DNA from 2 places in the Agrobacterium tumefaciens genome. Region 1 is predicted to be linked to the other one. Evidence: predicted binding sites of a transcription regulator. Region 1 holds the regulator's gene; the other holds the start of a gene.
The links. Region 1 encodes PhoB, which activates phosphate uptake and scavenging genes when phosphate is short. Its sites were predicted from a motif close to TGTCATNNANCTGTCAT; they were not measured.

Region 1 (15,460 bases):
GACGCGGGTTCCGGGGCCGGGCATGAAGCTGGCACGAACGCGATAGGCTTTTGAGCCCAGCCGCAAATCGAGGCTGGCGGGCTGCACCTGGTCAACATCGAGCTCGGCCTCGCTCTTCAGCTTGCCGCCTGCAAACAGCGCCCGGATAGCGCCATCCGCCAAAATGCCCGTGGTTCTCGTCATGATCATCATTCCTTTTTACGGCGACAAAACCAAAAGGAAAGCATTGACGCAAGCCGATAACGGCAGTATGGCAAGCTTATCCCGTGGTGATTTGGCCGGTCGGCTTGCAGCCACGTTAAACAAGTGGCTAAAAAGACCGGGTGCTTGGAACCGGTCTGCTTTTGCGACCGGTTTTTTTGTTTTGAAGGTGATCACATGAGCAATAAATGGCGCCCGGCAACCCAGCTCGTTCACGGCGGCACGCTACGCTCCCCCTATGGTGAGACGTCTGAAGCGATCTATCTGACCCAGGGTTTCGTCTACGAAAACTCCGAAGCCGCCGAAGCGCGCTTCAAGGGCGAAACGGACGGGTTCATCTATGCCCGTTATGCAAGCCCGACCAATGACATGTTCGAAAAGCGCATGTGCCTGCTGGAAGGTGCCGAAGACGCCCGGGCGCTTGCCTCCGGCATGGCGGCCGTCACCGCCGCCATCATGTGCCAGCTGCGTGCAGGCGACCATATCGTTGCTGCCCGCGCCCTTTTCGGCTCCTGCCGCTGGGTGGTTGAGACGCTTGCTCCGAAATACGGCATCGAATGCACGCTGATCGACGGACGCGATCTCGGCAACTGGGAAAAGGCGATCCAGCCGAATACCAAGCTGTTCTTCCTTGAAAGCCCGACCAATCCGACACTCGAAGTGGTGGATATTGCCGGCGTGGCAAAGCTTGCCAACCAGATCGGCGCGAAGGTCGTGGTCGACAATGTATTTGCGACGCCACTCTTCCAGAAGCCGCTCGAACTCGGCGCCCATATCGTAGTTTATTCGGCGACCAAACATATTGATGGCCAGGGCCGTTGCCTCGGCGGCGTGATCCTTTCCGACAAGAAATGGATCGAGGAAGAGCTGCAGGACTATTTCCGCCACACCGGTCCGGCCATGTCGCCGTTCAACGCGTGGACGCTGCTGAAGGGCATCGAGACCCTGCCGCTGCGCGTCAAGCAGCAGACGGAAAATGCCGGCAAGATCGCCGATTTCCTCGCCGGTAGCGGCAAGGTCGCCAAGGTCATCTATCCCGGTCGCGCCGATCACCCGCAGGCCGATATTATCGCGCGGCAGATGTCAGGCGGTTCGACGCTGGTGGCTTTCGAACTGAAGGGCGGCAAGGACGCGGCTTTCGCGTTGCAGAACGCGCTGGAGATCGTGAAGATTTCCAACAATCTGGGCGATGCCAAGAGCCTTATCACCCACCCCGGAACCACGACGCATAAGAACCTTTCCGATGAGGCGCGCGCCGAACTCGGCATTTCCGGCGGAACTCTGCGTCTTTCCTGCGGTATCGAGGATACGGACGACCTGCTGGAAGATCTGGCGAAGGGGCTGGCAGCCGTTTCCGCCTGAGAATTCAATCCATAAGCGCCATGGCCCTACCCTGCGTTGGGCCGTGGCGCCGCAGCCGGCTCCGCAAGGGGCAAAATCCTGTGGCGGGCAACTAATATTTACCTTTATCGTTATCCCTAACGGTGGAAAACGGCGCGACAACAGGTGGCTCCCGCCCGTCAAGCCGTTCATTTTCTTGACGATAGCCAGAGCCTATAGTGTAGGATGATGGCAACAGGCATAATATCGAGGTGTGGCGCGTATGTATCGTGCTCTGACAAGGGATATCGAGGTAACGGTCGATCCGTATTATCTCGAAGAACAATCCGACCCGGATGACGACCGTTACGTCTGGGGTTATAAAGTCGTGATCTCGAACAACTCTGATATGACGGTGACACTCGTCAACCGGTATTGGCATATCACCGATCAGAACGGCCAGGTGGATGAGGTTTACGGGCCAGGCGTCGTTGGTGAGCAACCACACCTGAACCCCGGAGACAGCTATGAGTACTCTTCCGGCTGCCCGCTGGACACACCTTCAGGCCTGATGTTCGGCCATTATGAAATGGAAACCGAAAAGGGCGAGGTGTTCAACGTCACCATACCCGCCTTCTCGCTGGATTCACCCGGGCTTTTGCGGGTGTTGAACTGAGGTTCACAAGGCGGTTGAGAAGCCGCGCCTTTTAAAAGCGCGGCTTTCTACTCAGACGTTTTCAAACTCGCTGATGTCGTAGCGATAGGTGGTAGAGCAGAATTCGCACGTCACCGCAATTGCGCCGTCTTCCTCACTCGCCTTGATCTCTTCAGCGGTGAAACCGGACAGAACGCCCTTGATCTTGTCACGCGAACAGCTGCAACGATCGAAAATGGCCTGCGGATCATAAATGCGCACACCACTCTCGTGGAAAAGCCGATACAGAAGACGTTCGACCGGCACCTGCGGGTCGGTCAATTCATCGGTATCGACCGTATTCAGCAGCGTTACAGCCTCGGTCCAGGCATCGTCTTCCACCGTTTCGTAACCGCCTTCATCGCCATCACCACCGTGGAGATCGCGCATGCGCAGACGCTCCGGCGCCTGCGGCAGGAACTGGGCGATCACGCCGCCGGCACGCCAGCCATGGCGTGGCTTGCCTTCGCCGTCACGGTCGAAGAACTCGGCAACGCCGAGGCGCACGCGGGTGGGAAGCTGTTCAGACTGGCGGAAATAAACCCCGGCGATTTCTTCCAGCGACGAGCCATCCAGCGGAACGATGCCCTGATAGGGCTGCATGCCCATACCCTGATCGATCGTAAAAGCGAGAATACCGGTGCCCAGCAACTGTTCGGGCGAGGTGGCGCCGGCTGCGATTGCCTCGGCCAGTCGTTCTTCGTCAAAACGGGCATAGGCGCGCATGCTCTCGGGTGCGGTGAAATCCGCGACCAGAAGGTCCACCGGGCCGTCACCCTTGGTCTGCACCGTAAGCTTGCCGGAGAACTTCAGGGATGTGCCGATCAGCGCCGTCAGAACGGTCGCTTCCGCCAGCAGGCGGGCAACAACCGTGGGATAGTCGTGCCGTTCGAGGATGGCGTTCAGCAGCGGCCCAACCTGTACGGCGCGACCGCGCACATCCAGACCTTCGACCTGAAAGGGCACGACCTTGTCGTCGCCAGCAAGAACGAGATCGTCCAGTTCAACCGTTACATCTGCCATATCATAACTCCCTGGCGCAGCCGTTGCGCCGCTACCGTCCAAAAGTCCGGCTTTTTGAATGTGCTTTTTCCGCTTGTCGCACAGAGATCCGGGAAGCGAAACCGCCTCCGGGGAAAATCGTGCAAATCTTGATGATGGCCCGCCAGCAAAAAACCGACGAGCCTCTTCGAAGTCCCACAGATGGTAATGTATGCGGCCAAGTTCAAGCACCTGGCAGGCATCAGTCGGAACCGACGATGTTCGTCAGATGACGCCCATGCACCAGGCAATGACGGACTTCTGTGCGTGGAGCCGGTTTTCCGCCTCATCGAAGACCACCGATTGCGGCCCGTCGATAACGCCGTCCGTTACTTCCTCGCCGCGATGCGCCGGCAGGCAGTGCATGAACAGTGCGTCCTTATCGGCCTTGGCCATCAGTGCTTCATTCACCTGATAGGGCTGGAAGATGTTGTGGCCGCGCGCCTTGTGTTCCTGGTTCATCGATACCCAGGTGTCGGTAACGATACAATCTGCCCCGGCAACCGCCTTGTCGGCATCATGATATAGCGCGATCTCGCCGCCATTATTGCGCGCCCAGTTCAGGAACTTATCATGCGGTTCAGAGCCCATGGGCACCGCCATATTCATGCGATAACCAAAGCGGGCCGAGCCCTCAACGAAAGAGTGCAACACGTTATTGCCGTCACCCGTCCAGGCAATGGTCTTGCCTTTCACCGGACCGCGGTGTTCCTCGAACGTCAATATATCCGCCATGATCTGGCAGGGATGGGTGTCGTCCGTCAGGCCGTTGATAACAGGCACGGTTGCATGTTCGGCAAGCTCAAGCAGGCGCGAATGATCCGTGGTGCGGATCATGATGGCGTCGACATAACGCGACAGAACCTTGGCCGTATCACCGATCGTTTCCGCACGACCGAGCTGCATTTCCGTACCCGACAGGAACAGGGTCTCACCGCCGAGTTGACGCATGCCGACATCGAAGGAAACGCGGGTTCGGGTGGACGGCTTTTCAAAGATCATCGCCAGCATCTTGCCGGCTAACGGCTTTTCCGCAGTGCCGGCCTTGGTGGCAATCTTGCGCGCCCGCGCATCATCAAGAATCGTCCGCAAATCCTCCGACCCAACGGCCGAAAGGTCTAGAAAATGTTTTGGTGAAGCCATTTCAAACTGTCCCATGCTCGCGAGCCTCCAGGAAGAGGCCCGCCCTTGATTGGTTTCAGGCGATTTTCGCCTGTTTCGCTGTCAGGGAGGCGGCAGCCGCTTCCACTCGCGCCAGCCCTTCGCGGGCCTCTTCCGCCGTGGTGACGAGCGGCGGCAGGAGACGGATGACGTTGTCACCTGCCGGAACGCCGAGCAGGTGCTCCGCGCGCATGGCCTGCAGCAGATCGCCCGAAGGAACCTTCGCCTTGATGCCCATCAACAGGCCTTCGCCACGAATTTCCTCGATTACATCAGGATAGCGGTCCTTGAGCGATGCCAGTCCCTGGCGGAAGACCAGCGCGACATCACGAACCTTTTCCAGAAAACCGTCGGCCAGAACGACATCCAGCACCGCATTGCCGACCGCCATTGCCAGGGGGTTGCCGCCATAGGTGGTGCCATGCACACCGGCCGTCATGCCGGAGGCGGCATCCGCTGTTGCAAGGCATGCGCCAAGCGGGAAACCGCCGCCGATACCCTTGGCAACCGCCATGATATCAGGCGCAACGCCGGTCTGCTCATAGGCAAACAGCTTACCCGTGCGGCCGACGCCCGTCTGCACTTCATCAAAAATCAGGAGAAGGCCGTGCTCGTCGCACAATCCACGCAGGATTTGCAGGAATTCCTTGCTCGGCGCACGAATACCGCCCTCGCCCTGGATAGGCTCGATCAAAAGCGCGGCCGTCTCAGACGTGATGGCAGCCTTCAAGGCATCGACATCAGCGAAAGGAACCTGATCGAAACCTTCGACCTTGGGACCGAAACCCTCGAGATATTTCTGCTGGCCGCCGGCAGCGATTGTTGCCAGCGTGCGGCCATGGAACGCGCCCTCGAAGGTGACGATGCGGAATTTTTCCGGGTGGCCCTTTGAATAGTGATAACGGCGCGTGGTCTTGATGGCGCATTCCAGCGCTTCAGCACCGGAATTGGTGAAGAACACCTTGTCCGCGAAAGTTGCTTCCGTCAGCCGCTTGGCGAGCTTTTCCTGTCCGGGCACTTCATAAAGGTTCGAGACGTGCCAGACCTTCTCGGCCTGCGCCTTGATTGCTTCCACGAGGTGCGGATGGGCGTGGCCCAGCGAGTTAACCGCAACACCGGCTGCAAAATCCAGATATCGTTCGCCGCTCTCCGTGAACAGCCAGACGCCTTCACCGCGCTCGAAGCGCAGCGGGGCTCTTGCAAACGTATCGAACAATGGCGCGGCGGCTTCGGCCATGGCTGTATCACTCCTTGCGCGGATGCGCTGTCATAAGGTTGTCAATAGGCTCGCGAGGTTATCCCTCGCCTGAAAATCAAAAATGCCGCCTCGCGGCGGCAGGGGCACTATTGTCACTTCGTTTGCCGATGTCAACAAAAGTCCGCGTTTCCCGGGCTTCTCAAGCACTAGTAGGCGCCACCGAAAGAGGCCCAAGGTGTTGCCTTTCAGACTCAACTCGCCAGCAAGTTGGGGAAAACCGGAAAATCGATTCCAGATGATTCCCGCGACTCTTGCCACGGAGTCGGGCTGGCACTAGGTTAATCGCTAATTACTAGACTGCATTGCGGCGGAACTAGTCACCTAAAATCCGGCAGAAACCACGCTCGCGGCGCGCCCGCGAGACGGAGAGGGATTCTGCCGAAAGATACGCGACAAGCGGAGAAGCGGCATGAACTGGACAGACGAGCGGGTCGAGAAACTCAAGAAATTGTGGGCCGAAGGACTGAGCGCCAGCCAGATAGCAGCGCAGCTGGGCGGTGTAAGCCGTAATGCCGTGATCGGCAAGGTCCACCGCCTCAATCTGCCGGGACGCGTCAAGGCCGGCGGACCGGTGACTTCTGCACGCTCCGCGCCCAAGCGCACCGCGGCCCCTGCCCCGCGCGCGACAAATTTCACGGCACGCGTCAGCGCGGCACCGGCCCGAACCATGAGCCGTTCGAACGCAGCAACGGCTCTTCATGAAGAGATCGATATCGAAACCGCGCAGGTTCTCGATTACGTTCCTTCCAGAAATGTAGTGACGCCGATTTCCCGTCGCTTGACGCTGACGGAACTGACCGAGCGCACCTGCAAGTGGCCGGTCGGTGATCCCTTGAAAGACGATTTCCACTTCTGCGGTTGCGAAGCGCTGGAATCCTCACCCTATTGCAAGTTCCATGCGAAGCTCGCCTACCAGCCGGTCAGTGAGCGCCGTAAGGCTTGAGTGTTGCGGCACGCATTCAGCACTCAAAAACTACGGGCCTTCGGGCCCGTTTTTTTATGACAAATTCAGGCCGGTTCCGGAAAACAATCGCCGGTGGCATGTTCGGCCTTTCCTCCACGCCGCCCGGTCCAGGCACGTGCGGTTTAAACGGCAACTTTGGACGTGCCCTATCTCTTTGTTTTACGCATTTTCCGGACGTAGAACCGCTTTACTGGAAATACTCTAGCCCACAATCCGCATGCGAACAGGCCGCCGATTGTCCATTCAAAAGGTCAAGGTGCCGTGTTTGGGAAAGGTTCAAAACCGAAAGGCCCGAAACCGGAATGGTGTCGGGCCTTTTGATTTTGGTCAGATGTTGTGCTGATTGAAGCTGCTGTTCGGCTTAGCTCAGGCTTCCATCGAATATCCAGCACCGCGAACGGTGCGGATGACATCCTGCATGTGCGAAAAATTGAGCGCCTTGCGCAGGCGTCCTACGTGAACGTCAACGGTGCGCTCATCCACGTAGATATCGTGACCCCAGACGCCGTCCAGCAACTGCGAGCGGGAGAACACCCGGCCCGGAGATGTCATCAGGAATTCCAGCAGGCGAAATTCCGTCGGTCCGAGGCGCACTTCGCGGCTCTTGCGGTGAACGCGGTGGGTTTCGCGATCGAGTTCGATATCGCCGCATTTCAGCACCGATGAAAGAACCTCGGGGCGGGCCCGGCGTAGCATGGCCTTGACGCGGGCCATGAGTTCCGGCGTCGAGAACGGCTTGACGACATAATCGTCGGCGCCGGTGGCAAGACCGCGCACCCGCTCGCTTTCTTCACCGCGCGCTGTCAGCATGATGATGGGCAGGCGTTCGGTTTCGGGCCGCATTCTCAAGCGCCGGCACAGTTCGATGCCGGAAACACCGGGCAACATCCAGTCCAGGATAAGAAGATCCGGAATACGTTCCTGCAGCCTGATTTCCGCCTCGTCGCCACGGGGTATCGTGTCGACGTCGTATCCCTCAGCCTCGAGATTGTAACGAAGCAGGACGCTCAACGCTTCCTCGTCTTCCACAACTGCAATCTTGGGCACCATATACTAACTCCGCAAGCTTCTGCCTGTCTGTTATTCGGTCACCGAACCGAGTGTGTTGGAACTATCGTCCTTCGGACGCTCACCCTCCGGCTGGCTGCCGGTGGCCATGTAATAGATTGTCTCAGCGATATTCGTCGCATGATCGCCGATACGCTCGATGTTCTTGGCGCAGAACAGAAGATGTGTGCAGGTGGTGATGTTGCGCGGATCTTCCATCATGTAGGTCAGAAGCTCACGGAAGAGCGACGTGTACATGGCGTCGATTTCTTCGTCCCGTTCACGAATGGCGTTGGCTTTCTCGGCAGAACGCGTGGAATAGACGTCGAGTACTTCCTTGAGCTGCACCAGCGCCAGTTCCGACAGATGTTCGAGACCGCGGGCGAGCTTGCGCGGCACGCCGGTGCCGGCAACCGCGATAACGCGCTTGGCAGTGTTCTTGCCGAGATCGCCAACGCGCTCGAGATCGCCGGCAATACGCAGCGTGCCGATGATTTCGCGAAGATCGGCCGCGACAGGCTGCCGTCTGGCGATGGTGACGATGGCCTTGTCGCCGATCTCGCGCTCGGAATGGTCGAGGATCGCGTCGTCGGAAATGACCTTCTGCGCAAGCGCAGCGTCGGAATTGACCAATGCGCGCACGGCGTCGGCGCACATCTGCTCGGCCAGACCGCCCATTTCGGCGATGCGGCGCGTCAGGAACTTCAATTCCTCGTCATAAGCGGACAGAATATGCGAATGGGTCGTTGTCTGTGTCATGGTCTAATCCTCCGGCTTGGCCTTCATGCACGTGCACGCCAACGGGGCACGGCAAAGGCACCAGTCTTGTTCGGTTTCGATAAAGCGCCGGCCGGAAATCAGCCGAAGCGGCCCATGATGTAATCCTGCGTACGCTGGTCGTCCGGATTGGTGAACATCTTGTCCGTTTCGTTTTCTTCGACAAGATGACCAAGATGGAACATGGCCGTACGCTGGGAAACACGCGCTGCCTGCTGCATGGAGTGCGTGACGATGACGATCGTAAAGTTGGCGCGCAGTTCGTGGATCAGTTCCTCGACCTTGGCGGTTGCGATCGGATCGAGCGCCGAGCAGGGTTCATCCATCAGGATCACTTCCGGGCTGACGGCAACCGCGCGCGCAATGCACAGACGCTGCTGCTGACCACCGGAAAGGCCGGTACCGGATTCCTGCAGGCGGTCTTTCACTTCGTTCCACAGGCCGGCCCTCTGCAGGCTCTGTTCAACGATCTGGTCCATATCCGCCTTGTTACGGGCAAGACCGTGGATGCGCGGACCGTAGGAGATGTTCTCGTAAATCGTCTTCGGGAAGGGGTTCGGCTTCTGGAACACCATGCCGACGCGGGCGCGCAATTCCACGACATCGATCGCCTGATCGTAGATATCGTCGCTGTCGAGGGTGATCTTGCCGGTAACCCGGCAGCCATCGATCGTATCGTTCATGCGATTCAAGGTACGCAGGAATGTGGATTTACCGCAACCGGACGGACCGATGAGCGCAGTGACCGTGTTTTCGCGGACATTGAGGTTCACGTCGTAAAGCGCACGCTTTTCGCCGTAAAAAACCGAAACGTCCTTGCCGATCATCTTGTACGAAACTTCATTCATTTTCTTGTCCAGCGCCTTTTCAACTGCTGCTTCCGACAACATGTTCATTGCTCAATCTCCCTCTACCAGCGCCGTTCGAAGCGGCGACGCAACAGGATTGCGCCAACATTCATGACGATGAGGAACAAAAGCAGGATGATGATAGCGCCGGATGTCCTTTCGACAAAGGCACGTTCCGCTTCGTTCGCCCACATGTAAATCTGCACCGGCAGAGCCGTGGACGGATCCATCGGCGTTGTCGGATAATTTGCAACGAATGCCACCATGCCGATCAAGAGCAGCGGCGCCGTTTCACCCAGCGCATGGGCAAGGCCGATGATGGTGCCGGTGAGAATGCCGGGCATGGCGAGCGGCAGAACGTGATGGAAGATCGTCTGCATCTTCGAAGCGCCGAGACCAAGTGCTGCGGCACGGATCGACGGCGGCACGGCCTTCAATGCGGCGCGTGTGGCAATGATGATCGTCGGCAGTGTCATCAGTGTCAGGACGAGGCCGCCGACCAGAGAGGCCGAGCGCGGAAAGCCCATGAAGTTGATGAAGACGGAAAGGCCAAGCAGACCGTAAACGATCGAGGGAACAGCCGCGAGATTGTTGATGTTCACCTCGATAAGATCCGTCAAACGGTTCTTCGGAGCAAATTCCTCGAGATAGATGGAGGCTGCGACACCGATTGGCAGCGACAGAACCAGCACGATCATCATCATATAGAAGGAACCGATCAGCGCCACACCGACACCTGCCGCTTCCGGACGGCTCGAATTGCCGTTAACGAAGATGCCGGTGTTGAAATGTTTGCCGAGCTGGCCGCCTTCGGCGAGCTGATTCATCCAGCCGAGCTGCTGGTTCGAGATACGGCGGTTGGCTTCATCCACCGTCAGATCGACCTGGCCCTTGAAGGCACTATCCACATCGCCCGATGCGAGAAGCGTGACGTTGCGTGTGGTGCCGATGACGGCAGGATCGGCGACGACGATGTCGCGCAGCTGGGTGCGGACGCTGTCGGAGATCATGACGTTGACGGCGCGCAGACCGGCGCGGTCCGTCGGCGCGACGCCGAGAACCTTGGCAACCGCATCTCGGGCGAGAACGGGATAATTGGCCGTCATCAGCTTTGCGGGGTTTGCGGCCCGCTCATTCTTCGGATCGATGATCAGTTCGGAAAACTCGACCGGGACCGTGATCATCGTCTGCTGGAAGGCGGTGTAACCCTTGGAAACGACCGACCAGAGCAGCAGGAAGAGGAAGATGAGGCCGAAGGAAATCGCTGCCATTCCATAGGCGCGGAAGCGGCGTTCGGCGGCATAGCGGCGCTTGATGCCGATATCACGGCGCGTGGCGCTGTTTCCGGCGGCAGCACCGGCTGTGGGAGAAACGATGTCGGTCATTCATATTGCTCCCGGTATTTGCGCACGATGTAAAGCGCGTAGATATTCAGGCAAAGCGTGATGGCGAAAAGCGTGATGCCCAGCGCGAAGGCGACAAGCGTCTGCGGCGAGGTGAATTCAAGGTCGCCGGTCAGCTGGCTGACGATCTTGACCGTCACCGTGGTCATCGGTTCGAACGGGTTGATCTGCAGGCGGGCCGCAACACCGGCGGCGAGAACCACAATCATCGTTTCGCCGATCGCACGCGACGCCGTCATCAGCACGGCGCCGACGATGCCGGGAAGAGCGGCAGGAACGATGACCTTCTTGATGGTTTCAGAGCGCGTGGCACCAAGACCGAGAGAACCGTCGCGCAACGAACGCGGCACAGCGGTGATGATATCGTCCGACAGTGACGAGACATAGGGAATGAGCATGATTCCCATCACAAAGCCGGCGGTAATGACGCTCTGCGCCTGGATGAAATTGGCATAGTTTCCGGTTGTGAGACCGCTGATCTGCGTGGAAATGTCTCGCAGGAAAGGACCCACCGTCGTCAGCGCGAAGAAGCCATAGACGATCGTGGGAATACCGGCGAGGACCTCGAGCAGCGGCTTTGCCACTGAACGCAGGCGCGGCGAGGCGTATTCCGACATGTAAATCGCCGAAAACAGACCGACCGGGACCGCGACCAGCATGGCGACGAAGCCGATATAGAGCGTGCCGGCAAGCAGCGGGATGAGGCCGAACTGGCCGGAGGAGTCCGTTGCCCCAGCGGCGGCAAAACGCGGATCCCACACGGTTCCGAAAAAGAACTGGTGTGCCGGAACCATGGTGAAGAACTGGATGGCTTCCGTCAGCATCGACAGGACGATGCCGATGGTCGTCAAGATCGCGATGGACGAGGCAACAAGCAAGGATGCGAGAATGACCCTTTCAACCTTGTTGCGGGCCCGAAAGCGCGGAGCGATCGAACGCAGCGCATAAGCGGCGCCGGCGAACGCGGCCGCCAGCACGATGACGATCATCGCGATGCGGCTTGTAGTGGTCATCGTGTTCAGCGTCTGGGCAGCATCGACCATATAACGCTCAGGATCGCCGGCGATCGCGACGCCTTTCGATGCCAGAAGCGGCCTTACCGCGGCTGTATCCGCGTCTGCCTGCGCAGTTTCTTCCGCCGTCAGGCGCTGAAGACCTCGGGCGATGGAGCTCACCATGCCATAGGTCAGGCTTTGCTGCGCCTCGGACTGGGCGCGCACATCTTCGGGAAAATTGCCGCGCACGGCAGAAGTGACGACCAGCGGGCTGATAACGAGCCAGACACAGAGAATGAACGCCGCGGGCAACACCGCCCAGACGACCGCGTAGGAGCCGTGATAACCGGCACGGGAATGCATGCTGGCGGGGCGCCCGCCAGACAGAGCAATGGCGCGGCGGCTGCCGAGCAGATAACTGCCGATGCCGATCAGCGCCAGTATCAGCAAAAGGATCGATGTGTTCATTAGAATTCCCTCGGCGTGCCTCAAGAGCACGGTGCGATATCGGGCAAATCAAAAAGTCATCAAAACGAGACCGCTGGACCATCCAGAGATGCCTGCCTTTTGACTGTATCAAAGTCTGGCAAGCGTCAAGGTTGATACAACCTATCCATCTGTAATCCATAAACAATTATGTGGATGGCGATGGATCGGAACTGTCAACCGGAGACAATCGCCGAAGCGGAGAGGCACCGGGCGGAACAAGGGGCGCGGCAGGCCGCGCCCCTCATCTTTATTACATGGAAGCGCCGGCTGCGAACTTGGCGCGGATTTCTTCGCGCTCCTTGTCCGGAGCGGCAACCAGGCCGTAGTTGGCGAGCGGGGAATCAGGGCCGATCATGTCGTCAGAAACGAAGAACTCGACATATTCCTTGAGGCCCGGGATAACGCCCAGGTGAGCCTTCTTCACGTAGAAGAACAGCGGACGGGAAACCGGGTACTTGCCGCTGGCAACGGTTTCGGTGGACGGAACAACGCCAGAAACAGTGGCAACCTTCAGACGGTCAGCATTGTTTTCATAGAAAGCGAGGCCGAAGACGCCGAGGCCGGTCTTGTTGGCGTCGATGCGGGCCAGCGTTTCGGTGTAGTCGCCGTCGATGTCGACCGCGGCGCCATCCTTACGGACAGCGATGCACTTTGCAGCTGCCTGCTTGGCATCGGTGACGATCTTCTTGATGGCGTCGGTAGCGCCGGCTTCCTTGCAGCCGTCAGCCATGATCTTCTCTTCGAAGACTTCGCGGGTGCCGTGCTTGGAACCCGGGATGTAAGCGGCAATCGCTACATCAGGCAGTTCCTTGTTGACTTCCGACCACTTCTTGTTGGGGTTGGCAACGAGCTTGCCGTCCTTGACGATTTCAGCGGCGAGAGCGAGGTAAAGATCCTTCGGCTCGAGCTTGATGTCCTTGTTGGAAGCGTCCATTGCGAAGACGATACCGTCGTAACCGATCTTCACTTCCTGAACGTCGGCAACGCCGGCAGCCTTACAGGCGGCCAGTTCGTCGCTCTTGATTGCGCGCGAAGCGTTGGCGATGTCGATGGTGCCTTCACCAACGCCGGAGCAGAACGCCTTCAGACCACCGCCCGTGCCGCCGGACTCAACAACCGGAGCCTTGAAGTTCGGGAAGGTTTCGGCGAAGGTTTCAGCAACGATCTTGGCATAGGGCAGAACCGTGGAAGAACCGGCAACCTGGATCTGGTCGCGAGCAGCGGCGGCGCCAGCGAAGGCGACAGAAGCCACCAGAGCTGCTGCGGAAAATTTAAGGATGTTCATTTGTCTCTCCCGTCGTGGGCTTGTTTGTGGACGCGGCCGATAGCGGCACTCGCTCAAAGCATGCGCTCGGCGACCTTTTCTTAACCACCGTAGCCACATCCTTTTATGTCACTTCAGTGAAAGATTTGTGACAACCTAAATTATTGATTTAATTTATAAAATTTTACGACAGTAAAAGCAGATAGATATTTTATGTCAGAATCTGACCGTGAAGTCCGTACCGTTGCCCAATTCCGATTTGATGATGAGGCGGGCACGGTGGCGGGTGAGGATGTGCTTGACAATGGCAAGCCCCAGACCCGTTCCTTTTTTGGAACGGCTGTCGGCGACACTGACGCGATAAAACCGCTCCGTCAGACGCGGCACATGTTCAGCGGGAATGCCCGGCCCCTTGTCGATGACGCTCACTTCCACCGGCTTGCCGGGTTCGGCGCGCAGCCAGACATCCACGACCTTGCCTTCCTGTCCATATTTGCAAGCATTTTCAACGAGATTTTGAAACACCTGCACCAGTTCGTCGCGGTCGCCCTGCACTTCTGCCGGCCGGTCAGGCAGATGTAGGGTGATCTCGACATCCAGCTCATTGGCGAGCGGCAACAGCGCGTCCCGCACATGTCCGATGACGGGGACGAGGTCGACCTTCTGGTCAGGCGCGATATTCGCCCGCAGCTCCAGCCGTGAAAGCGACATCAGATCATCCACCAGCCTGCTCATGCGGGTTGCCTGATCCAGCATGATGGCGAGGAAACGTTCCTGTGCCTTCGGATCGTTGCGAGCCGGACCCTGCATGGTTTCGATGAAGCCGCGCAGCGAGGCGAGCGGCGTGCGCAATTCATGGCTGGCATTGGCGACGAAGTCGCTGCGCATCCGGTCGATGCGGCGAAGCTCCGACACATCACGGAACGACAATATGTAAAATGGCGGGCCGGCCACCTCCCCCGCATCCGCACGGGCGATGCGAACGATGAAGACCCGTTCGGATGGAAAACGCTCCGAATGCTCGACCTGATTGGGCTGGCCGGTGGTGATGGTTTCGCGGATGACATCCAGCAGACCGGGAGATCGCAGGCGGGCGGAAATATGCGCGCCGGGTGGAAGCTGGCCGAAAGCACGTTCGGCCGCACCGTTCTGAAACAGCACGCTGGCATTCTTGTCGAGGATGAAGACCGGCGTATCCAGCACTGCAAGGCCGGCCCTGACACCGGAAATGACACTTTCGGCGGGCACCTCGGGTTCATCCGTTTCCGCAACCGCGGTTTCATCGGTTTTCGGCGCCACTGGCCGTTCCCGAACCGCAAGAATGGCGATGATGGCACAGAACCAAAGAACGGCCGGCATATAGGGCGTGTGCAGTTCCGAAACGGCCACGATGGCCAGCATGCTGACGACGAGAACGGGCAACCAGTTTCGGCCAAGCTTTCGTCCCAAAAGCCTTAATCCACGATCGCCTTCCATGACTGCCATTTCAGCCTGCTTTCCACTTTCACCTGACGGCGCATCGAATTCTCATAGGCCAGCTTCATGACAGAGATTCATCACCGCGCATTTTTCGCAACGTATATGCGCAAAATCTGTGCCGCAATCTTCCCCGGCGCCGCACCATGCGCAGCCACTCCTCTTTCACTTGAATTCTGCCGGTGGATATGAACTCATTGGCGGTGAGTTGCCTTTACACAACAATAGCCGGAGAACAAATATGGCCGAAGACACGAAGAAGCGAGCGGTGGAGCTTACCATTGGCGGCAAGCCGCGCAGCTTCGACATCGACGATCCGGTTCTTCCCGACTGGGTGGAGGACAAAAAACTCTCTGCAGGCGACTTTCCCTACGACAAGAAGATGAAACGGGAAGATTACGACGCCGCGCTGGAGGCGCTGCAGGTGGAGCTGGTGAAGGTGCAGTTCTGGCTGCAGGCCACCGGCAAACGGGTGATGGCGGTCTTCGAAGGCCGCGATGCGGCGGGCAAGGGCGGCGCGAT
Region 2 (15,460 bases), on a different replicon from region 1:
CTGGCGCAGATGTCGCTCTGGAAGGCCTATGCCGCCTTCGGTTTCGGCGACATATTCAATATCCCCTTCGCGCTCGATTTCCTTGGTCCCGTCGATGAAAACGCTTTCGAATGCGCCTTCCTCGACATCATCGAGCGCCATCCCGGCCTGCGCACCCATTTCTACGTCGAAAACGACACGGTTCTTCAGAAGATCGTGCCGATGCATGACCTGCCCGGTTACAAATGGTTCTGGACCAGTGAAGAAAGCGAAGGTGTGGACCGGCATGCGGAAGCCGGCTGGCGGTTCGATCTTGAGCGTGAACTGCCGATGCGGCTGCGTTTCCTGCGTGATGCGCAGACCGGCAGGCAGGTGCTGTCCTTCCTCTTCCATCACATCGTGCTGGACGAATGGTCAGTGAACCTGATGATGGACGAACTGACAGAAGCCTACCGGGCAAGAGCGGCGGGCAAGGCCCCGATCTTTGCAACCAAACCTGCACCCTTCCATGAATTCGCCAGAAAACAGGTGGCCTCAGGCGTCAATGCCGACCACCTTGCCTATTGGACCGATATGCTGCGGGATGCGCCGAAAGGCCTTACCCTCAACGGACAGGCTGGCACGCTGCACGAGGCACCGCAGGACGAAGCACCGGCGGGCGGCTGGGTCGAATTCAAGCTGGAAAAACACGTCAGCGACGGACTTTACGCCGTTGCCAAGCAGAACAGCGCCTCGCTGTTCAACGTGGTTTACGCCGCCATAGCCGCATCGCTGCGTCATCTTGGCGGATTGAGCGATCTCGTGGTCGGCACCTCGGCTTCGGGCCGCACCGATAGCGGTTATTTCGATACGATCGGTTATTTCACCACGGTCGTCGCCCATCGCATGCGTTTCGACGAGACCATGACCATTGGCGACCTGATTTCTTCGGTGAAGAACACCATCAACGGCTCGCTGGAACATAGCGAAATCCCGATCGATCTCGTCGAGGAGGCGCTTGGTATGACGCCGGGCCGCGACCATCTGTTCGAGGTCTTCATCCAGATCCACGCCAGGAACAAGCTGAACGGCACGCTTGCCGGACCGGAAGGCAAGCCGGTGGAGTTCCGCCAGATCGACCCCGACAAGCACGAATCCATGCTGGGGCTGCAATTCGAGGTGATGGAAGAAATGATCGGCGGCGAGCGCTCAATTCGCGTGCTGATGAGCTACCGTTCGGACCGCTACGGCCCTGAAGATGTCGAGCGGCTGCGCAACACCACCAGCGGCGTCTTCAGCCGCTTTGCCGAAGCCGGCGCTTCGAACAGGGTGTTGACGACGCTCGCCTGAGCTGGATTTGTGCGAGGAAAACCCGGCTTTGCGGCGCAGAGCCGGGTTCAGTTCGTAGACGAAGTCCTGAAAGCCCGTTTCCGTCATGCTCGGGCCTGTCCCGAGCATCTGCAACGCCTCGATTTTATTGGACGTGATTAGATCCTCGGCACAGGGCCGAGGATAACGTGGAGTATAGGGAAAGCGTTGTCGGCCTTCCCCTCAAACCGCCAGACGGACGCTCGAGGACGCCTCTTCCGCTGCAAGCGTCAGCGCCTCTCCCTGCAGCATGGCATCGAGGAACACTGGCAACTCCTCCCGGTAGCGGGCGAAATCCTCGGCCTCCGTCAGTGCAGAATCCGCATCGATATGCAGGTTCAGATCGCTGCCGTCATCCTCGCCGCGGAAGGTGAGATTGAAGCCGTCTCCCGGACCATTGGCGAGAATATGCCGCGAGACACCGAGCCCGGCAAAGACCGGCGCGCTGAAGGGCAACACATTGATGAGCGGCGAAAAGAAGAAGCGCCGGCCCTTCGATATTTCCCGGTCGGCGGCAATCTGCTCGATGCGGTAACGGCCATGCAGGCGTTGCCTGCGCAGATTGGCGGCGTTGCGTGCCAGAAATGCGCTCACGGTTTCCTGCGGTTCGATCGTGAGATGGAAGGGCAAAATATTGACGAGCATGGCCGGCATATGCGCACCGACGCTGCCCCAACGGCTCATGAAAGGCAACCACAAGGTCAGCACGTCACGGTCCGGACGGGGTAAAACCCGGTGCAGATAAAGGCCGGACAGCAGCACCAGAAGGTCAGGCCAGCCGATTTCCAGACGGCCGGCTATCTGCTGTAGCCTCGTGCTGAAACCCTGCGGCAAGGCCGCATCGGCATGCAGGCCGCCGCCGCCATAATCCTCGCAATCCTTGTCCAGCACGGGCAGATCGGCGGATGCGACGAGATAGGCCTCCCAGAAATCACGATCCTTCTCGAAACGGCGGCTCTGCCTGTAGGCATCTTCTTCGGCGAGGAAACTGGCGAAGGGGTGGAAATCCGGTCCCGCTTCGCCCTTGCCGCAATAATATCCGTAAAGCTGGCCGCAGCGCTGCTCCACCAGCGTCAGCCCATAGCCATCAACGACGATGTGATGGGCGCGAATATACCAGAGGTAACGATCATCGGAGATGCGGAAGAGAAGCTGCGCGGAAAGCCTGTCGGTTCTGAGGTCCAGCTTCGCCTCCACATCGACGTTCATGCGTCGCAGCGCCTCTTCAAAGGGCGCCGGATCGGTGCGGAGATCGACAAGCTCAACCACCGGGGCATGGCCGGCATCGCAGCATTGCTGCGGCGTCTCGCCATCCTCACCGATACGAAAACGGATCGACAGAACCTCGGATTCGCGCACCGTGCGGGCGATCGCCTGAAGGAGCGCGCTTTCATTCACCGCACCGGAAAGATCGATGTAATGGGCGACCGTGGAAACCGGCTCGTCGGGATGGAAGGAGAACTCCTCCCAGAAGTCGAGTTGCGGCTGGGTCAGCGGAAGCCAGCCGCCGGCAGGATCGATATGCGCCATCTGTTTTTCCTTGAACTATTCCTGTTGTCGGATGCTGCCCGAAATGCCTGGGTTCAGGCCGCTTCCGCAGCCAAAAGCGAAAGCACCTGCCTGGCATTGCGGCACCGCAGGAGCTGTTGTGGCGTCAGTTCCACACCGAAAACGGTGTGGATTTCCGCTGAAACGGTTTTCAGATGCGATGGCAGGAGGCCGAGTGCGAGCAGGTCGCTGCTCGCATCCACATTCCCCGGCTTTTTGCCCAGCACACCGAGATAGATATCCAGCACCCGGCGGTCGTCCTGATTGACGGCAGGGACGGCGACTTTCGCCGGTTCCGCGCCAACAGCGGCTCCCATCAGCAATTCGCGGGCGCGGCGGCGATCCGGCTTGCCATTGGCTGAAAGCGGTAGATCGTCAACCTTGAGAAACCGGCCGGGTACATGCGATTCCGGCAGATGGCTGCGGGCGAAATTGCGCAATTCAGTGGAGGGGAGTTCAAGGCCGGGTGCTGTAACATAGAGCACGCCGATGGCCGCCTCGCCTTTTTGTTCGACGCCGTAATCCACCACCAGCACCCGCTGGATGGCAGGATGACGGATGAGTTCGTTTTCCACATCCGGCAGCGAGACGCGCACGCCGCGCACCTTGACGTAACCATTGACCCGGCTCGCAAACATGATCTTGCCATCCGGCCGATAACGGCCGCGATCTCCGGTGCGGAAGGCACGTACCGGCTTGCCTTCCGGATCATCCACCGTGGCGAAATCCGTCTGGGTGATGGCCCCGTCCTCCAGATAACCGATCGCCACATTCACGCCCACCGTATGGATGCGGCCAACGACACCGGGAGGGCAATGCTGGCCCCGATCATTGAGGATAAAATAACGATTGGCCGGCAGGGGATGGCCATAGGGGATGGCCGAGACATCCTCCGCAACGATCTCGTGCCAGATGCTCCATATCGTCGTTTCGGTTGGGCCGCCGAGCGATATCAGCCGCAGATCGGGCTTCAGCCGGCGCAGTTCTTCGATGATCATGGGTTTGATGTAATCGCCGCCCTGCGCCACGAGCCGGAGCGAAGCAAGCTGGTCGCCACGGCGGCACGACAGAAGCATTTCGAGGATGGCCGGCACCGAGCACCAGAGCGTCACACCGTGTTCGGCCACCAGCTCGTTCCAGCGGACCGCATCCTTTTCCTCGCCCGGTTCCGGCAGGACCAGCGTCGCACCCGCAGCCAGCGCGCCGAAAACATCGAAGACCGACATGTCGTGGTGCAGCGGCGTGACCGAAATGAACACGTCTTTTTCCGTCACCGCCCATTCCGCAAGCGTGCTGCCAATGACATTGGCAGTGGCGCGGTTGGAAAGCACGACGCATTTCGGCTTGCCGGTGGTGCCTGACGTGTAGAGATAATAAGCCGGCTCTTCGCTGTGGGACAGCGCCGCCATCTCCGCCGTAGCAACGGGCGTTCCCACCGGTGCGGGCGTGGCGAACAGCACCGCGGGATCGACAGCTTCAAAGCCCTGCGGAACATTGCGGGCGACGATGATGGCCGGGCGGCAATTTGTCAGCAGATAGTGCAGACGGTCTTCCGGCGAGCCGGCATCAACAGGCACCCAGATGGCGCCTGTCAGTGCTGCGGCGAGTGTGATGGCCGTATGTTCAGGGCTGCGTGGCAGGCACACCGCCACGACATCTCCTCGGCCGATATTTCGGGCCTTGAGGCCTGCCATTGCCCCAGCCACCATCTCACCGAGTTCACCGTAAGAGATACGCCTTTTGCCGCTGACGAGCGCGGTGCGCGAAGGATCACTCTCGAAAAGATGCGCGGCGATCCGTTCCAGAAAAGACGGGCAGACGAAGCTCCGCTCGTCGCTATTCAGCCGATAATGGGACAGGTCGACAATATCTCGCGCATTGAAAGAGTAAGCGCCGTTGTCCGTGATCGCGGCAATCGTGCGCTCGATGGCGGCGAGAATATTCCCGACCATCGCGGCATCGATCGCCTCTTCGGCATAGTCGATATCGAGGACGAGATCACCCTGCGGATTTTGTGAAAAGCGGAAATCCAGTGCCACCTGCGGCGTCTGTGTGAGACCGTCCGTCCAGCGCATGGTCGATTCGGGCGACAGCGTCGGCCAGCTCAGGCCGTTGGTGATGACCACTGGCAAGGCGAGCCCGCCCGCATTGGCGTTGAGAAGCACACGATTGAGATCGATGCCGGAAAAAGCAAGGTGGTTCAGCCCTTCCAGCACATCCGTCTGCAGGCCTGCCGCCCGCTCGGCAAAATTGCCCTTGGCTCCATCCCATTTGACCGCGATGAAGCTTGAGCGATTGGCAAAAGCTCCTTCCACCTGCGGCGCAACGGGAATGCCGACAACAAGCGCGCCCTCGTTCAGCCAGAGCGACAGCACATCGAGGATCACCGCTGTCAGTGCCGAGTTCTTGAACAGCCGCTCCTTTGCGCCAATGCGTGAAAAGGCGGCGAAGCGCTGCTTTTCCACAGTCAGGCTTTGGCGGCTGTAGCGCGAAACGGAAATGGTTTCGAGCGCTGCCTTCCATGGCAGTTGCGAGGGCACCTCGGCATCTTTTAGCTTGTCAGCCCAATAGGCGGCGTCCTCGGCGCGAGCCGCCGCGATATCCGCGTGCGGCGTGGCTACAGCACCAGCGGTCTCCAAGGGCAGAACGCCGTCGAAAAGTTCCGCCGCCAGGCTGGCGATGGCCCGCCCGTCGAGGATGAGCGCATCAAAACGCAGGAAGGCCGCGACACGGTCAGCCGTTGCCTCACCCACCGGCAGGCGGAAGATCGTGACCTGCCAGGGAGAGGCGGCAAGATCGAAATGCGCATGGGAAAAATCACGGCGCACGGCGTTCATCCGCGCTTCCGCATCGGCAGGAGACAGGGCGGAAAGATCAACAATATCAAGGTTGATATTCGGCTCGTCGCTGACGACCTGCACCAGACGCCGCTCGTCGATGCGGGTGCGCAGGCTCTCATGTCGCTCCACCATTGCGGCGAGACGTGACTGAAGCAGGGCCGGGTTGATGCTGCCGCGATATTCGCGAAACTCCTGCATTGCCACGCCGCTGAGCGGCAGATGGGTGCCACGACCAAGAAGATAGGCCTGTTGCAGGGGCGAAAGCGGACGTTCCATCAGTTTTCCTTTTGTCTCGGCTGTGGCTCTCGGCACCTGTGCGCCGAATCGCTGCGCATTCGCGTAAACGAGATCGGGGCTGGCAGCCAGTTGGCGAAGAAAGGCAGTGTAGGTTTCGAACAGGGCGCGCAACCAGCGTTCCGGCAAGGCGTCCAGCCGCACATCCCAGTTGATCAGCAATCCGCCATCGAGCGCCGCGACCTGCGCATCCAGTGCGACCCCCGGCCCCTGCGAGACGGTGTGGACCATCTGACCGAATACCCGCCCAACCTTCTCCGAAAACAGCTCTCCTCCCGCCAGATCGACACCGGCGGTAAAGACGACTGGCGAGTTCTGCAAACTACCGCGCAGACGGGATAGGTCACGCATGACGCTGACGCCCGGATAGGATTGATGGGCAAGACGGTCGTTCATCCCGTTGAACAGCCGTCGGAGCAGCGCTTCGAGGCTTTCATCCGGCCTGATATCGATGCCGAGCACCAGCACATTGGAAAATTCGCCGACGATGCCATCGACCCCTTCCACCAGCGGCGTGCGCCAGAAAGCCGGGACGGAGAGCCTGAACTTTTGTGCCTGTGTCGCCTGCGACAGCGCCACGGCGAAAATACCGAGCAACAGGGCCGATGTCGTCACCGAGCAACGCCGCGCCGCCTGTTCCAGACTGCCTCGTTCGGCCGCTGAAAGCATGGTGGCAAAGCGATCCGTGTGAACGACACGCGTAGCGTCATTGGGAAAAAATGGCAGCGGCGGCGCATCAGGAATATCCGCAATATGTTGCCGCCACCACGACCGGTCCCTTTCACGCAGGGTCCTCTGGTGCGGATCGGAGGCAAGCTGCTTCGCCCAGTCGAAAAAGGATGGCGTCACCTCTCCCGATAGCGTGGCTTCGTCTTTTCCTTCACCCTCTTCGTAAAGCCGGGCAAGGTCCTCCATCACGATCCGGACGCTGGCCGGATCGATCGCCAGCATGTCGGTGTCCACATGCAGCCGGCTGCGTCCCTGCGGTAACAGGCTGAGCGAGATCGCGGCGGGTGAGTCATTGCGCAGATCGGTTTGTCGATGGCTCCAATCCCGCCGTTTTGCCTCGAGCCGGTGCACAAGCGCCTCCGAATCGAGCGCGGTCAGATCCTCTACATCAAGGCGGAGCGGCCTGCCGGCAGGATCGACGGATTGACGCCCTTCCGCATCGATCCTGAGGCTCAGCGTGGGGTGACGCCGGCAAAGCCTTTCGACCGCAACAGCCAGTCTTTCCACGTCAAACGCCCGCCCCTCGAACTCAAGATAAAGATGGGGCGTAACTTTTCCGAGTATCCCATCCGCCTCGCGTCCGACCCAATAGGCCACCTGCATCGGGGTTAAATTTAGCATGTGAGTTTGCACCGATTGACAAAACATGATTATCATAATCAAGTATATGCCATCGTCAACCACTCGAACAGGAGGCATCCCATGAAAACGGGAGCACTCAGGACGAATGACGTCGAATCCGACGAAATTACTGATTTTAATAGAGAATTTTTATTCACCTCCGGCACGGGGCAATTGCGGGCCGAAGGGATTCGCGAAAGGATAACCCTTCCAGCCCGCGGTGGCGAAGACATGGAAAGCCCTTTGCAGCAGGCGATTAAAGGCGCTTTTGAACGGGCACGCCGGGCCGGACAGGACAATCCGATCGCCATCGGCGCAATCCCCTTCGATGTCAGCGAACCATCATGCCTTTACATCCCCAACAACTATGAGTGGAGTCCGCGCGACGCGGTTCCGGTTGCCACTGATTCGGCCATGCCGGCGCTTGTCGGCCAGAACAGCCTGCCGGACGAGGCTGGTTTCAAACATGCCGTCGAGCATGCCATTCTCAATTTCCGCCATTCCGAAGTGCGCAAGGCGGTGCTTTCCGTCATGCGTGAACTGACCTTCGCCTCCGAGGTCAATGTCGAGAGATTGCTGGCCAGCCTCGCCAAGCAGAATCGCGAGGGTTACCAGTTCCGTATTCCGCTTCCGGATGGCGGCGACCTGATCGGCGTCAGCCCGGAACTGCTTATCCGCAAGCAGGGTGAGAAGATCATCTCGAACCCCTTGGCCGGATCGGCAAAACGCATGACCGACCCGGTGGCGGACAAGGCCAATGCGGACCGGCTTTCGGCATCGGAAAAAGACCATTATGAGCATAGCCTGGTGATCGAGGATATCCGCTCGCTGCTTTCGCCATGCTGCGCGGAACTCGACGTTCCGGAAAAACCCTCCCTCATCAATACGGCCGCGCTCTGGCATCTTTCGACGCGCATCGAAGGCCGCCTCGCCGATCCCGAGACCAACGCGCTGCAACTGGCGTGCCTGCTGCACCCGACACCGGCCGTTTGCGGTTTCCCGACCGAGCGCGCCCATCGCCTCATCCGTTTCGTCGAACCCTTCGAGCGTGGCCTGTTCACCGGCATGGTGGGCTGGACGGATGCCCAAGGTAACGGCGAATGGGTAGTGACAATCCGCTGCGGCACCGTGCAGCGCCAGACCGTGCGGCTTTTCGCCGGCGCCGGCATCGTGGAGGCCTCGGAACCCGAATCCGAATGGGCCGAGGTGCAGACCAAGCTCAAAACCATGCTGAATGCCTGCGGTCTCTCCGCCTGAGCACGACCGAACTTTCCCGGGGACAAACCATGACAATCGAATTTTCACGCTGGCCCGACGATCTGGCGCGCCGATACCGCGAGCGCGGCTATTGGATCGACAGGCCATTGAGCCGCATCCTCGCCGAACAGGTGCAACACCGGCCGGATGCAACGGCGCTGATCTGCGGTGATCGCCGCTTCACCTATGCCGAACTCGACCGGCAATCCTCCAATCTCGCAGGCCATCTTGCGGCCGCAGGCATCGGCAAGGGCGATACCGCGCTGGTGCAATTGCCTAATATCGCCGAGTTTTATCTCGTCTTTTTTGCATTGATCAAAATCGGCGTTGCACCCGTCAACGCGCTCTTCAGCCACCGTCGGCTGGAAATGACCTCCTATGCAGAACAGATCGCGCCAAAACTGGTGATTGCCTCTCGCAGCCATGAGCTTTTTGCCAATGACGCGTTCCTGGACGGGCTTAAGGCTTCCTCTCCACAGCTTTCCCTGACCCTGTTGCTGGGCGCGACGGAACCGCAGCGCAGCCTTGAACGGATGCTTGCCGCGCCTGCGGAAAATCCGCCCGCCTACGCCCCTTCGGCGGCGGACGAGGTGGCTCTGTTCCAGCTCTCCGGCGGCAGCACCGGAACGCCAAAATTGATCCCCCGGACGCATAACGACTATGATTACAGCGCACGGGCCAGCGCGGAGATTTGCGAACTCTCGCCGCAGACCCGTTTTCTTTGCGCCATTCCGGTGGCGCATAATTACCCGATGAGTTCACCCGGTGCGCTCGGTGTCTTTCACGCCGGCGGCACTGTGGTCATGGCCGCCAATCCGGAGCCGCTCGCCTGCTTCGATCTCATCGAAAAACACGGCATCGACATGGTGCCGCTGGTACCGCCGGCCGTGGCGTTGTGGTTGCAGGCAGCCCCCGCACATCGCCAAAGGCTGAAATCCCTCAAGCTCCTCCAGGTTGGCGGCGCAAGCTTCGCCGAAGCTCTTGCCCGCCAGGTGCCGGAAGTGCTCGGTTGCGCGCTGCAACAGGTCTTCGGCATGGCGGAAGGTCTGGTGAACTACACCCGCTTCGGTGACCCCGACCATATCGTGTTTACCACGCAAGGGAGGCCAATCAGCCCGGACGACGAAATCCGCATCGTCGATGAGGATGGCAATGATGTGCCCGAGGGCGAGGCCGGCATGCTGGCGACCCGTGGCCCCTATACGTTCCGGGGCTATTATCGCGCGCCCGAACACAGTGCCCGTGTCTTCGACAAGGATGGCTTCTATTATTCCGGCGATGTCGTGCAGCGCACGCCCGAAGGCTATCTGCGGGTCGTCGGCCGGGTGAAGGACCAGATCAACCGCGGCGGCGAAAAGGTCGCTTCGGAGGAGGTGGAAAACCTGATCCTGCGGCATCCTGATGTGACGCATGCCGCACTGGTGGCGATGCAGGACGAACTTCTCGGTGAGAAAAGCTGCGTCTTCGTCGTCTCCCGCAATCCCGCGCTGAAAGCGCCGGCCATCCGCCAGCATCTCGCCGGTCTCGGCGTCGCGGATTACAAGTTGCCGGACCGGGTGCGTTTCATCGACGCGATGCCGCTCACCGCCGTCGGCAAGATCGACAAGAAGCGCCTGCGCGATTTGTTGACAACCCCCGTCGCCATCAGCGCCTGACAGGCAACGCCAATCGAAGGGACGCTCTAAAGGGCGTCCCAAACTCCAAAGATTACGCGCCGCCCGAGCCGGCGCAGCACAAAACCGAGGTCATCATGACAATCCCCACCATTTCCGACTATCCGATGCCGGTTGCCGCCAGCTTTCCGGCCAACAAGACAAAATGGCAGCCCGACGCCAAGCGCGCCGTGCTGCTCATTCACGACATGCAGCGTTATTTCCTTCGGTTCTACGAGGCCGACGGCAAGCTGATGACGACCCTCATCGACAATCTCGCCAAGGTAAAGGCATGGGCGGTGCAGAACGGCGTGCCGGTCATCTATACCGCCCAGCCGCACAACCAGCCGCCGGGCGACCGGGCGCTGCTGAACGACATGTGGGGACCGGGTCTCACCGTCGTTGATCCGGAATTGCAGAAGGTGGTGGACAAGCTGGCGCCAACGCCTGACGACGTGGTGCTGACCAAGTGGCGCTACAGCGCCTTCCAGCGTTCCGATCTTGCCGAACGCATGAAAGGCTGGGGCCGCGACCAGATCATCGTCGGCGGTGTTTACGCCCATATCGGCTGCATGATGACGGCGGTGGAAGCCTTCATGAAGGATATTCAACCCTTCATGATCGGTGACGGCGTCGCCGATTTTTCCGAAGCCGAACACCGCATGGCGCTGCAATATGTGGCGACGCGTTGCGGCGTGGTGATCGACACCGCAAGCCTGACCGGTACCGAGCAGGCCACCGGCACCCGCGAATGGCTGAAAGCCCGCGTCCTGCAGATGGTTGAGGATGAAAGTGACATCGACCCCGACGAGAACCTCATCTTCTACGGGCTGGATTCGCTGCAGGTCATGAAGCTTGCCGGCGAGTTGAAGGAACGCGGCGTCACCGTCGGTTTCGATGAGCTAGCGCGTGTACCCACACTTTCCGCCTGGTGGGCACTGATCGAAGAAAAGCGGCTCGCAGCCTGAGCGGACGGACAAGATGACGCAACAGAGATTTACCGGGCGGCGTGTGCTGGTGACAGGCACGGCCCAGGGCATTGGCCACCGCATCGCCGAACGTTTCATCGAGGAAGGGGCCGAAGTCATCGGCCTCGACCTTCTGGCCGGCACAACGGAAGCACCCTTCCGCCAGATAGCGCTCGATATCACCGACGCTGCGGCGGTGGAGAGAGTATGCAAGGCAATTGAAAGCGAATGGGGCGGCCTTGATATCCTCGTCAACGCCGCAGGCATTTTGCGTCTTGGCGACAGCGAAAGCCTGACGCCGGAAGACTGGAAAGCCTGCATGGATGTCAATGCCGCGGGGCCGTTCTATCTGCTGCGACAATGGAGCGGCGTCTTCAAACGGCAGCGGCGTGGCGCGATCGTCAACGTCGGCTCCAACGCCGCCGTGGTGCCGCGCATCGGCATGATGGCTTATTGCGCCTCCAAGGCGGCGCTGGTCAGCCTCAGCCATTGCGCCGCCCTTGAGCTTGCGCCCTATGGCGTGCGCTGCAACGTTGTCTCGCCCGGCTCCACCGATACGCCGATGCTGGCCGGTATGTTGAGCGATCCCACAGGCAAGGAACGGCTCGTCGCCGGCCTGCCGGAGCAGTTCAAGCTCGGCATTCCGCTTGGCAAGATTGCAAGACCGGATGATATAGCCGACACGGTGCTGTTTCTCGCCTCCGATCAGGCTGGCCACGTGACGATGCAGCAGATCGTGGTCGACGGCGGCGCAACGCTCGCAGCCTGATCCGGCCGGCCGAACGAGGGACAGATATGGCGATCGTGCCGGCATTGCATCGCGAGACTGTTTCCGGCGACCCACCGGAAGCCGTCTGGCCATGGCCGGATGACAGCAGCGATTGCCATTGCCTCACCCTTCGTTACAGCCCCCACCACGAAACCGGTGCCAACATCACCCCTGCCCTGCCCGCGCAGCTGCTACGGGCAGTGCCGAAACGCAAGGCGGAGTTTTTGGCGGGACGCAAATGTGCGGCGGAAGCCATACGCCGCCTTACCGGCCACGCATTCTTTCCCGGAATGGGAGAGGACCGAGCGCCGATCTGGCCCGAAGGCGTAGTCGGCGCGATTTCTCATAGCAGTGATCGGGCAATCGCCCTTGCCGGCTCCGGCAGCAGGTTTCTCGGCATCGGCATCGATATCGAGAAACGCCTGACCGAAGAGGAAGCCCGCGACATCGCTTCGCAGGCCTTGACGGCGCATGAGCTTCACAGCCTCGGCAACATTGTCGACCCGTTCATGACCGGGCTTATTTTTTCGGCCAAGGAGAGCCTGTTCAAGGCGCTTTATCCGACGGTAAAGCGGCTTTTCTTTTTCGAGGCGGCCGAATTATCCGCTTACGATGCGGATGGCTCAGGGTCGCTTCGCCTGACCGCCGACCTGAGCGGCGATTGGCTTGAGGGAACGGAGATTTCCTTCCGCTTTGGCCATTTCGAAGGCCTCCTGCTCACCCGTATCCTCCTCCCGCAATGAGGGAAAAAGCACAGATTCTGTTCTCATAAACTCATATTTAAAGCCGCTCCTCCCGTCATCCGTGTGAAATACTCAAACGGTACGCAGCTTGTTGGAATGATTCCAAACATGCAAACGGTGGAGACACGACATGACCGACATCGATACGAGCAAGCTGTCCTGGGACGAATGGGACGAACTGCAAAACCCGCCGCCGGCCGAAACCGATTTCGACCGCGTGGTCGAAACCGCGATTTCCCGCCGCGGTTTCCTCGGCGGTGTGCTGGCCTTCGGCTCGGCCGCAGCTGCCATGGGCACGCTCGGCAACCTGATGGCAAGCACTTCGGCCGAAGCGCAGGAAGCAGCCGCCGGCCGCTTCCCCTTCAAGCCGGTGGCCGCCGCAACCGACCACACCATCCATGTGCCGGAAGGTTATAGCTGGAAGCCGGTTGCCAAATGGGGTCAGCCGCTGTTCTCCAACGTTCCCGATCTCGACCCCGCCAAGGGCGTGAGCGTTGAGAATTCCGACAAGGTCTTCGGTGAAAACACCGACGGCATGGAACTCTTCATGGTGGGCGCTCATCAGCTGATCGCCGTCAACCATGAATACGTAAACCCGGAAATCAACCTGCCGCACACTGACAAGGGCAACCCGAAGACGGCCGACGACGTGAAGATCCTGCAGAACATGCAGGGCGTCACCGTCATGGAAGTCGCGGAAGGCAACGAAGGCTGGGAAATCGTTCTCGACAGCCCGTTCAACCGCCGTATCCATCACAACACGCCGATGAAGCTTTCCGGCCCGGCCGCAGGCTCCGATCTCGTCAAGACCGCCGCCGACCCTGATGGTATCAACTGTCTCGGGACCTTCAACAATTGCGGCGCCGGCCGCACGCCCTGGGGCACCTACCTCACCTGCGAGGAAAACTTCAACGGCTATTTCGGCACCGCAGATGCCGCCTTCAAGCTGCCGGATGATTACAAGCGTTACGGCATCGTCGCCGAGACGCGTTATGCCTATGAGAAGTTCGACGCACGTTTCGACGTCGCCAAGAACCCGAACGAGCCGCGCCGCGCCGGCTACGTGGTTGAGATCGATCCTTCGGACGCCTCCTCCACCCCGATCAAGCGCACTGCGCTTGGCCGCATCAAGCACGAAAACGCCGCCGTGGTGATTGCCCGCGACGGCCGCGTCGTCGTTTACATGGGTGACGACGAGCGTGGCGAATTCCTCTACAAATTCGTCTCCAACGGCATTTACGTGCCGGGCGGCGACACCTCGAAGCTGCTCGACGAAGGCACGCTTTACGTCGCCAAGTTCGCCGATGACGGCGCCGGCGAATGGCTGGCGCTGACGCCTGAGACCACCGGCATGAAGATCGATGAAATCTGCGTCTTCACCCGTCAGGCCGCTTCCAAGGTGGGCGCAACGACGATGGATCGCCCGGAATGGGTCGCCATCAACCCGGTCGCCATCGAAGCCTATTGCGCGCTGACCAACAACAGCCGCCGCGGCGAAATGAAGGACGGCAAGCTGCGCGCCAATGCTGGCGGCGACGCCATGGCGATCAACGCCGCCAACCCGCGCGAAAAGAACGAATACGGCCAGATCGTGCGCTGGTATCCGGAAAATGACGACCATGCCGACGGCAAGTTCAAGTGGGACCTGTTCTGCATGGCCGGCAACCCTTCCGTTCACAAGGACGCATTTGCGGGTTCTTCGAACATCAACGAAGGCAACATGTTCAACTCGCCCGACGGCATGATGTTCGATAGTACCGGCCTGCTCTGGATCCAGACCGACGGCGAGGACAGCAATGAAGGCAACTTCGCCGGCCAGGGCAACAACCAGATGCTGGCGGGCGACCCGGCCACCGGCCGTATCGAGCGCTTCCTGACAGCACCGAAGGGTTCCGAAGTCACCGGCCAGACATGGTCCGGCGACAAGCGCACCCACTTCGTCGGCATCCAGCACCCCGACGCGCCCTTCCCGGACGGCGAAGGCAAGTTGCCGCGCTCGGCCGTCATCGCCATCAAGCGTGACGACAACGCGCAGATCGGCTGACGCAGAGGCACAAGAGAACCGGATCGCGGCAAAACGACGATCCGGTTCCATCATTGAAAACGCCGTGCGCCCAAAGGACACACGGCGTTTATTCCATCAAGAAAATCAGAAAACGTTCCGGTGCACATCGCTCATGGCGCGGCGCAGGTCATCGACTGCGGACGCCGTCTGTCCCGGTTCATCGTTGAGCGCTGGCGGCATTTTCCAGCCGGGATCGATGCCTTCCATATTCGGCAATTCATGGGCGATACCCTTGTGGCAATCGATGCAGGTGGCCTTGCCCGTCAGCAGATATTTGGAATGAATGTCTGCGGCACGCTGCGTCTGCTTGGTAAAGTCCATGGCGGCGGAGGAATGACAGTTGCGGCATTCGAGGCTGTCATTGGCCTTCAGGCGCGACCATTCGTGCTGGGCAAGCTCCAGCCGCTTGTCGAGGAACTTCTTGCGCGTATCGATGGTGCCGAAAATCTTGCCCCAGACCTCCTTGGAAGCCTGCATCTTTCGGGCGATCTTGTCCGTCCACTCATGCGGCACATGGCAATCCGGGCAAGAAGCGCGCACGCCGGAGCGGTTGGAGAAATGCACCGTCCGCGTCAGTTCCTCATAAACATTCGCGCGCATCTCGTGGCAGGAAATGCAGAAGGCTTCCTTGTTGGTCATTTCGAGAGC

Region 2: the regulator PhoB is predicted to act here: its motif matches at 12,801-12,817, upstream of CFBP6623_RS22750 (PhoX family protein).

Annotation. Positions count from the first base shown of each region.
Region 1 is NZ_CP039903.1:103,649-119,108, reverse strand. It holds gene CFBP6623_RS00600 (2'-deoxycytidine 5'-triphosphate deaminase) at 1-183, opposite strand, end outside; SAM riboswitch at 257-335, shown strand; gene CFBP6623_RS00595 (O-succinylhomoserine sulfhydrylase) at 379-1,563, shown strand; gene apaG (Co2+/Mg2+ efflux protein ApaG) at 1,805-2,197, shown strand; gene CFBP6623_RS00585 (Hsp33 family molecular chaperone) at 2,249-3,238, opposite strand; gene argF (ornithine carbamoyltransferase) at 3,482-4,399, opposite strand; gene CFBP6623_RS00575 (aspartate aminotransferase family protein) at 4,455-5,654, opposite strand; gene CFBP6623_RS00565 (GcrA family cell cycle regulator) at 6,085-6,618, shown strand; gene phoB (phosphate regulon transcriptional regulator PhoB) at 7,006-7,689, opposite strand; gene phoU (phosphate signaling complex protein PhoU) at 7,720-8,445, opposite strand; gene pstB (phosphate ABC transporter ATP-binding protein PstB) at 8,544-9,359, opposite strand; gene pstA (phosphate ABC transporter permease PstA) at 9,374-10,696, opposite strand; gene pstC (phosphate ABC transporter permease subunit PstC) at 10,693-12,177, opposite strand; gene CFBP6623_RS00535 (substrate-binding domain-containing protein) at 12,449-13,483, opposite strand; gene phoR (phosphate regulon sensor histidine kinase PhoR) at 13,679-14,947, opposite strand; gene ppk2 (polyphosphate kinase 2) at 15,180-15,460, shown strand, end outside.
Region 2 is NZ_CP039904.1:1,631,985-1,647,444, reverse strand. It holds gene CFBP6623_RS22790 (condensation domain-containing protein) at 1-1,308, shown strand, start outside; gene CFBP6623_RS22785 (condensation domain-containing protein) at 1,510-2,856, opposite strand; gene CFBP6623_RS22780 (amino acid adenylation domain-containing protein) at 2,910-7,358, opposite strand; gene CFBP6623_RS22775 (isochorismate synthase) at 7,440-8,615, shown strand; gene CFBP6623_RS22770 ((2,3-dihydroxybenzoyl)adenylate synthase) at 8,645-10,270, shown strand; gene CFBP6623_RS22765 (isochorismatase) at 10,366-11,235, shown strand; gene dhbA (2,3-dihydro-2,3-dihydroxybenzoate dehydrogenase) at 11,249-12,004, shown strand; gene CFBP6623_RS22755 (4'-phosphopantetheinyl transferase family protein) at 12,031-12,747, shown strand; gene CFBP6623_RS22750 (PhoX family protein) at 12,878-14,791, shown strand; gene CFBP6623_RS22745 (cytochrome c3 family protein) at 14,897-15,460, opposite strand, start outside.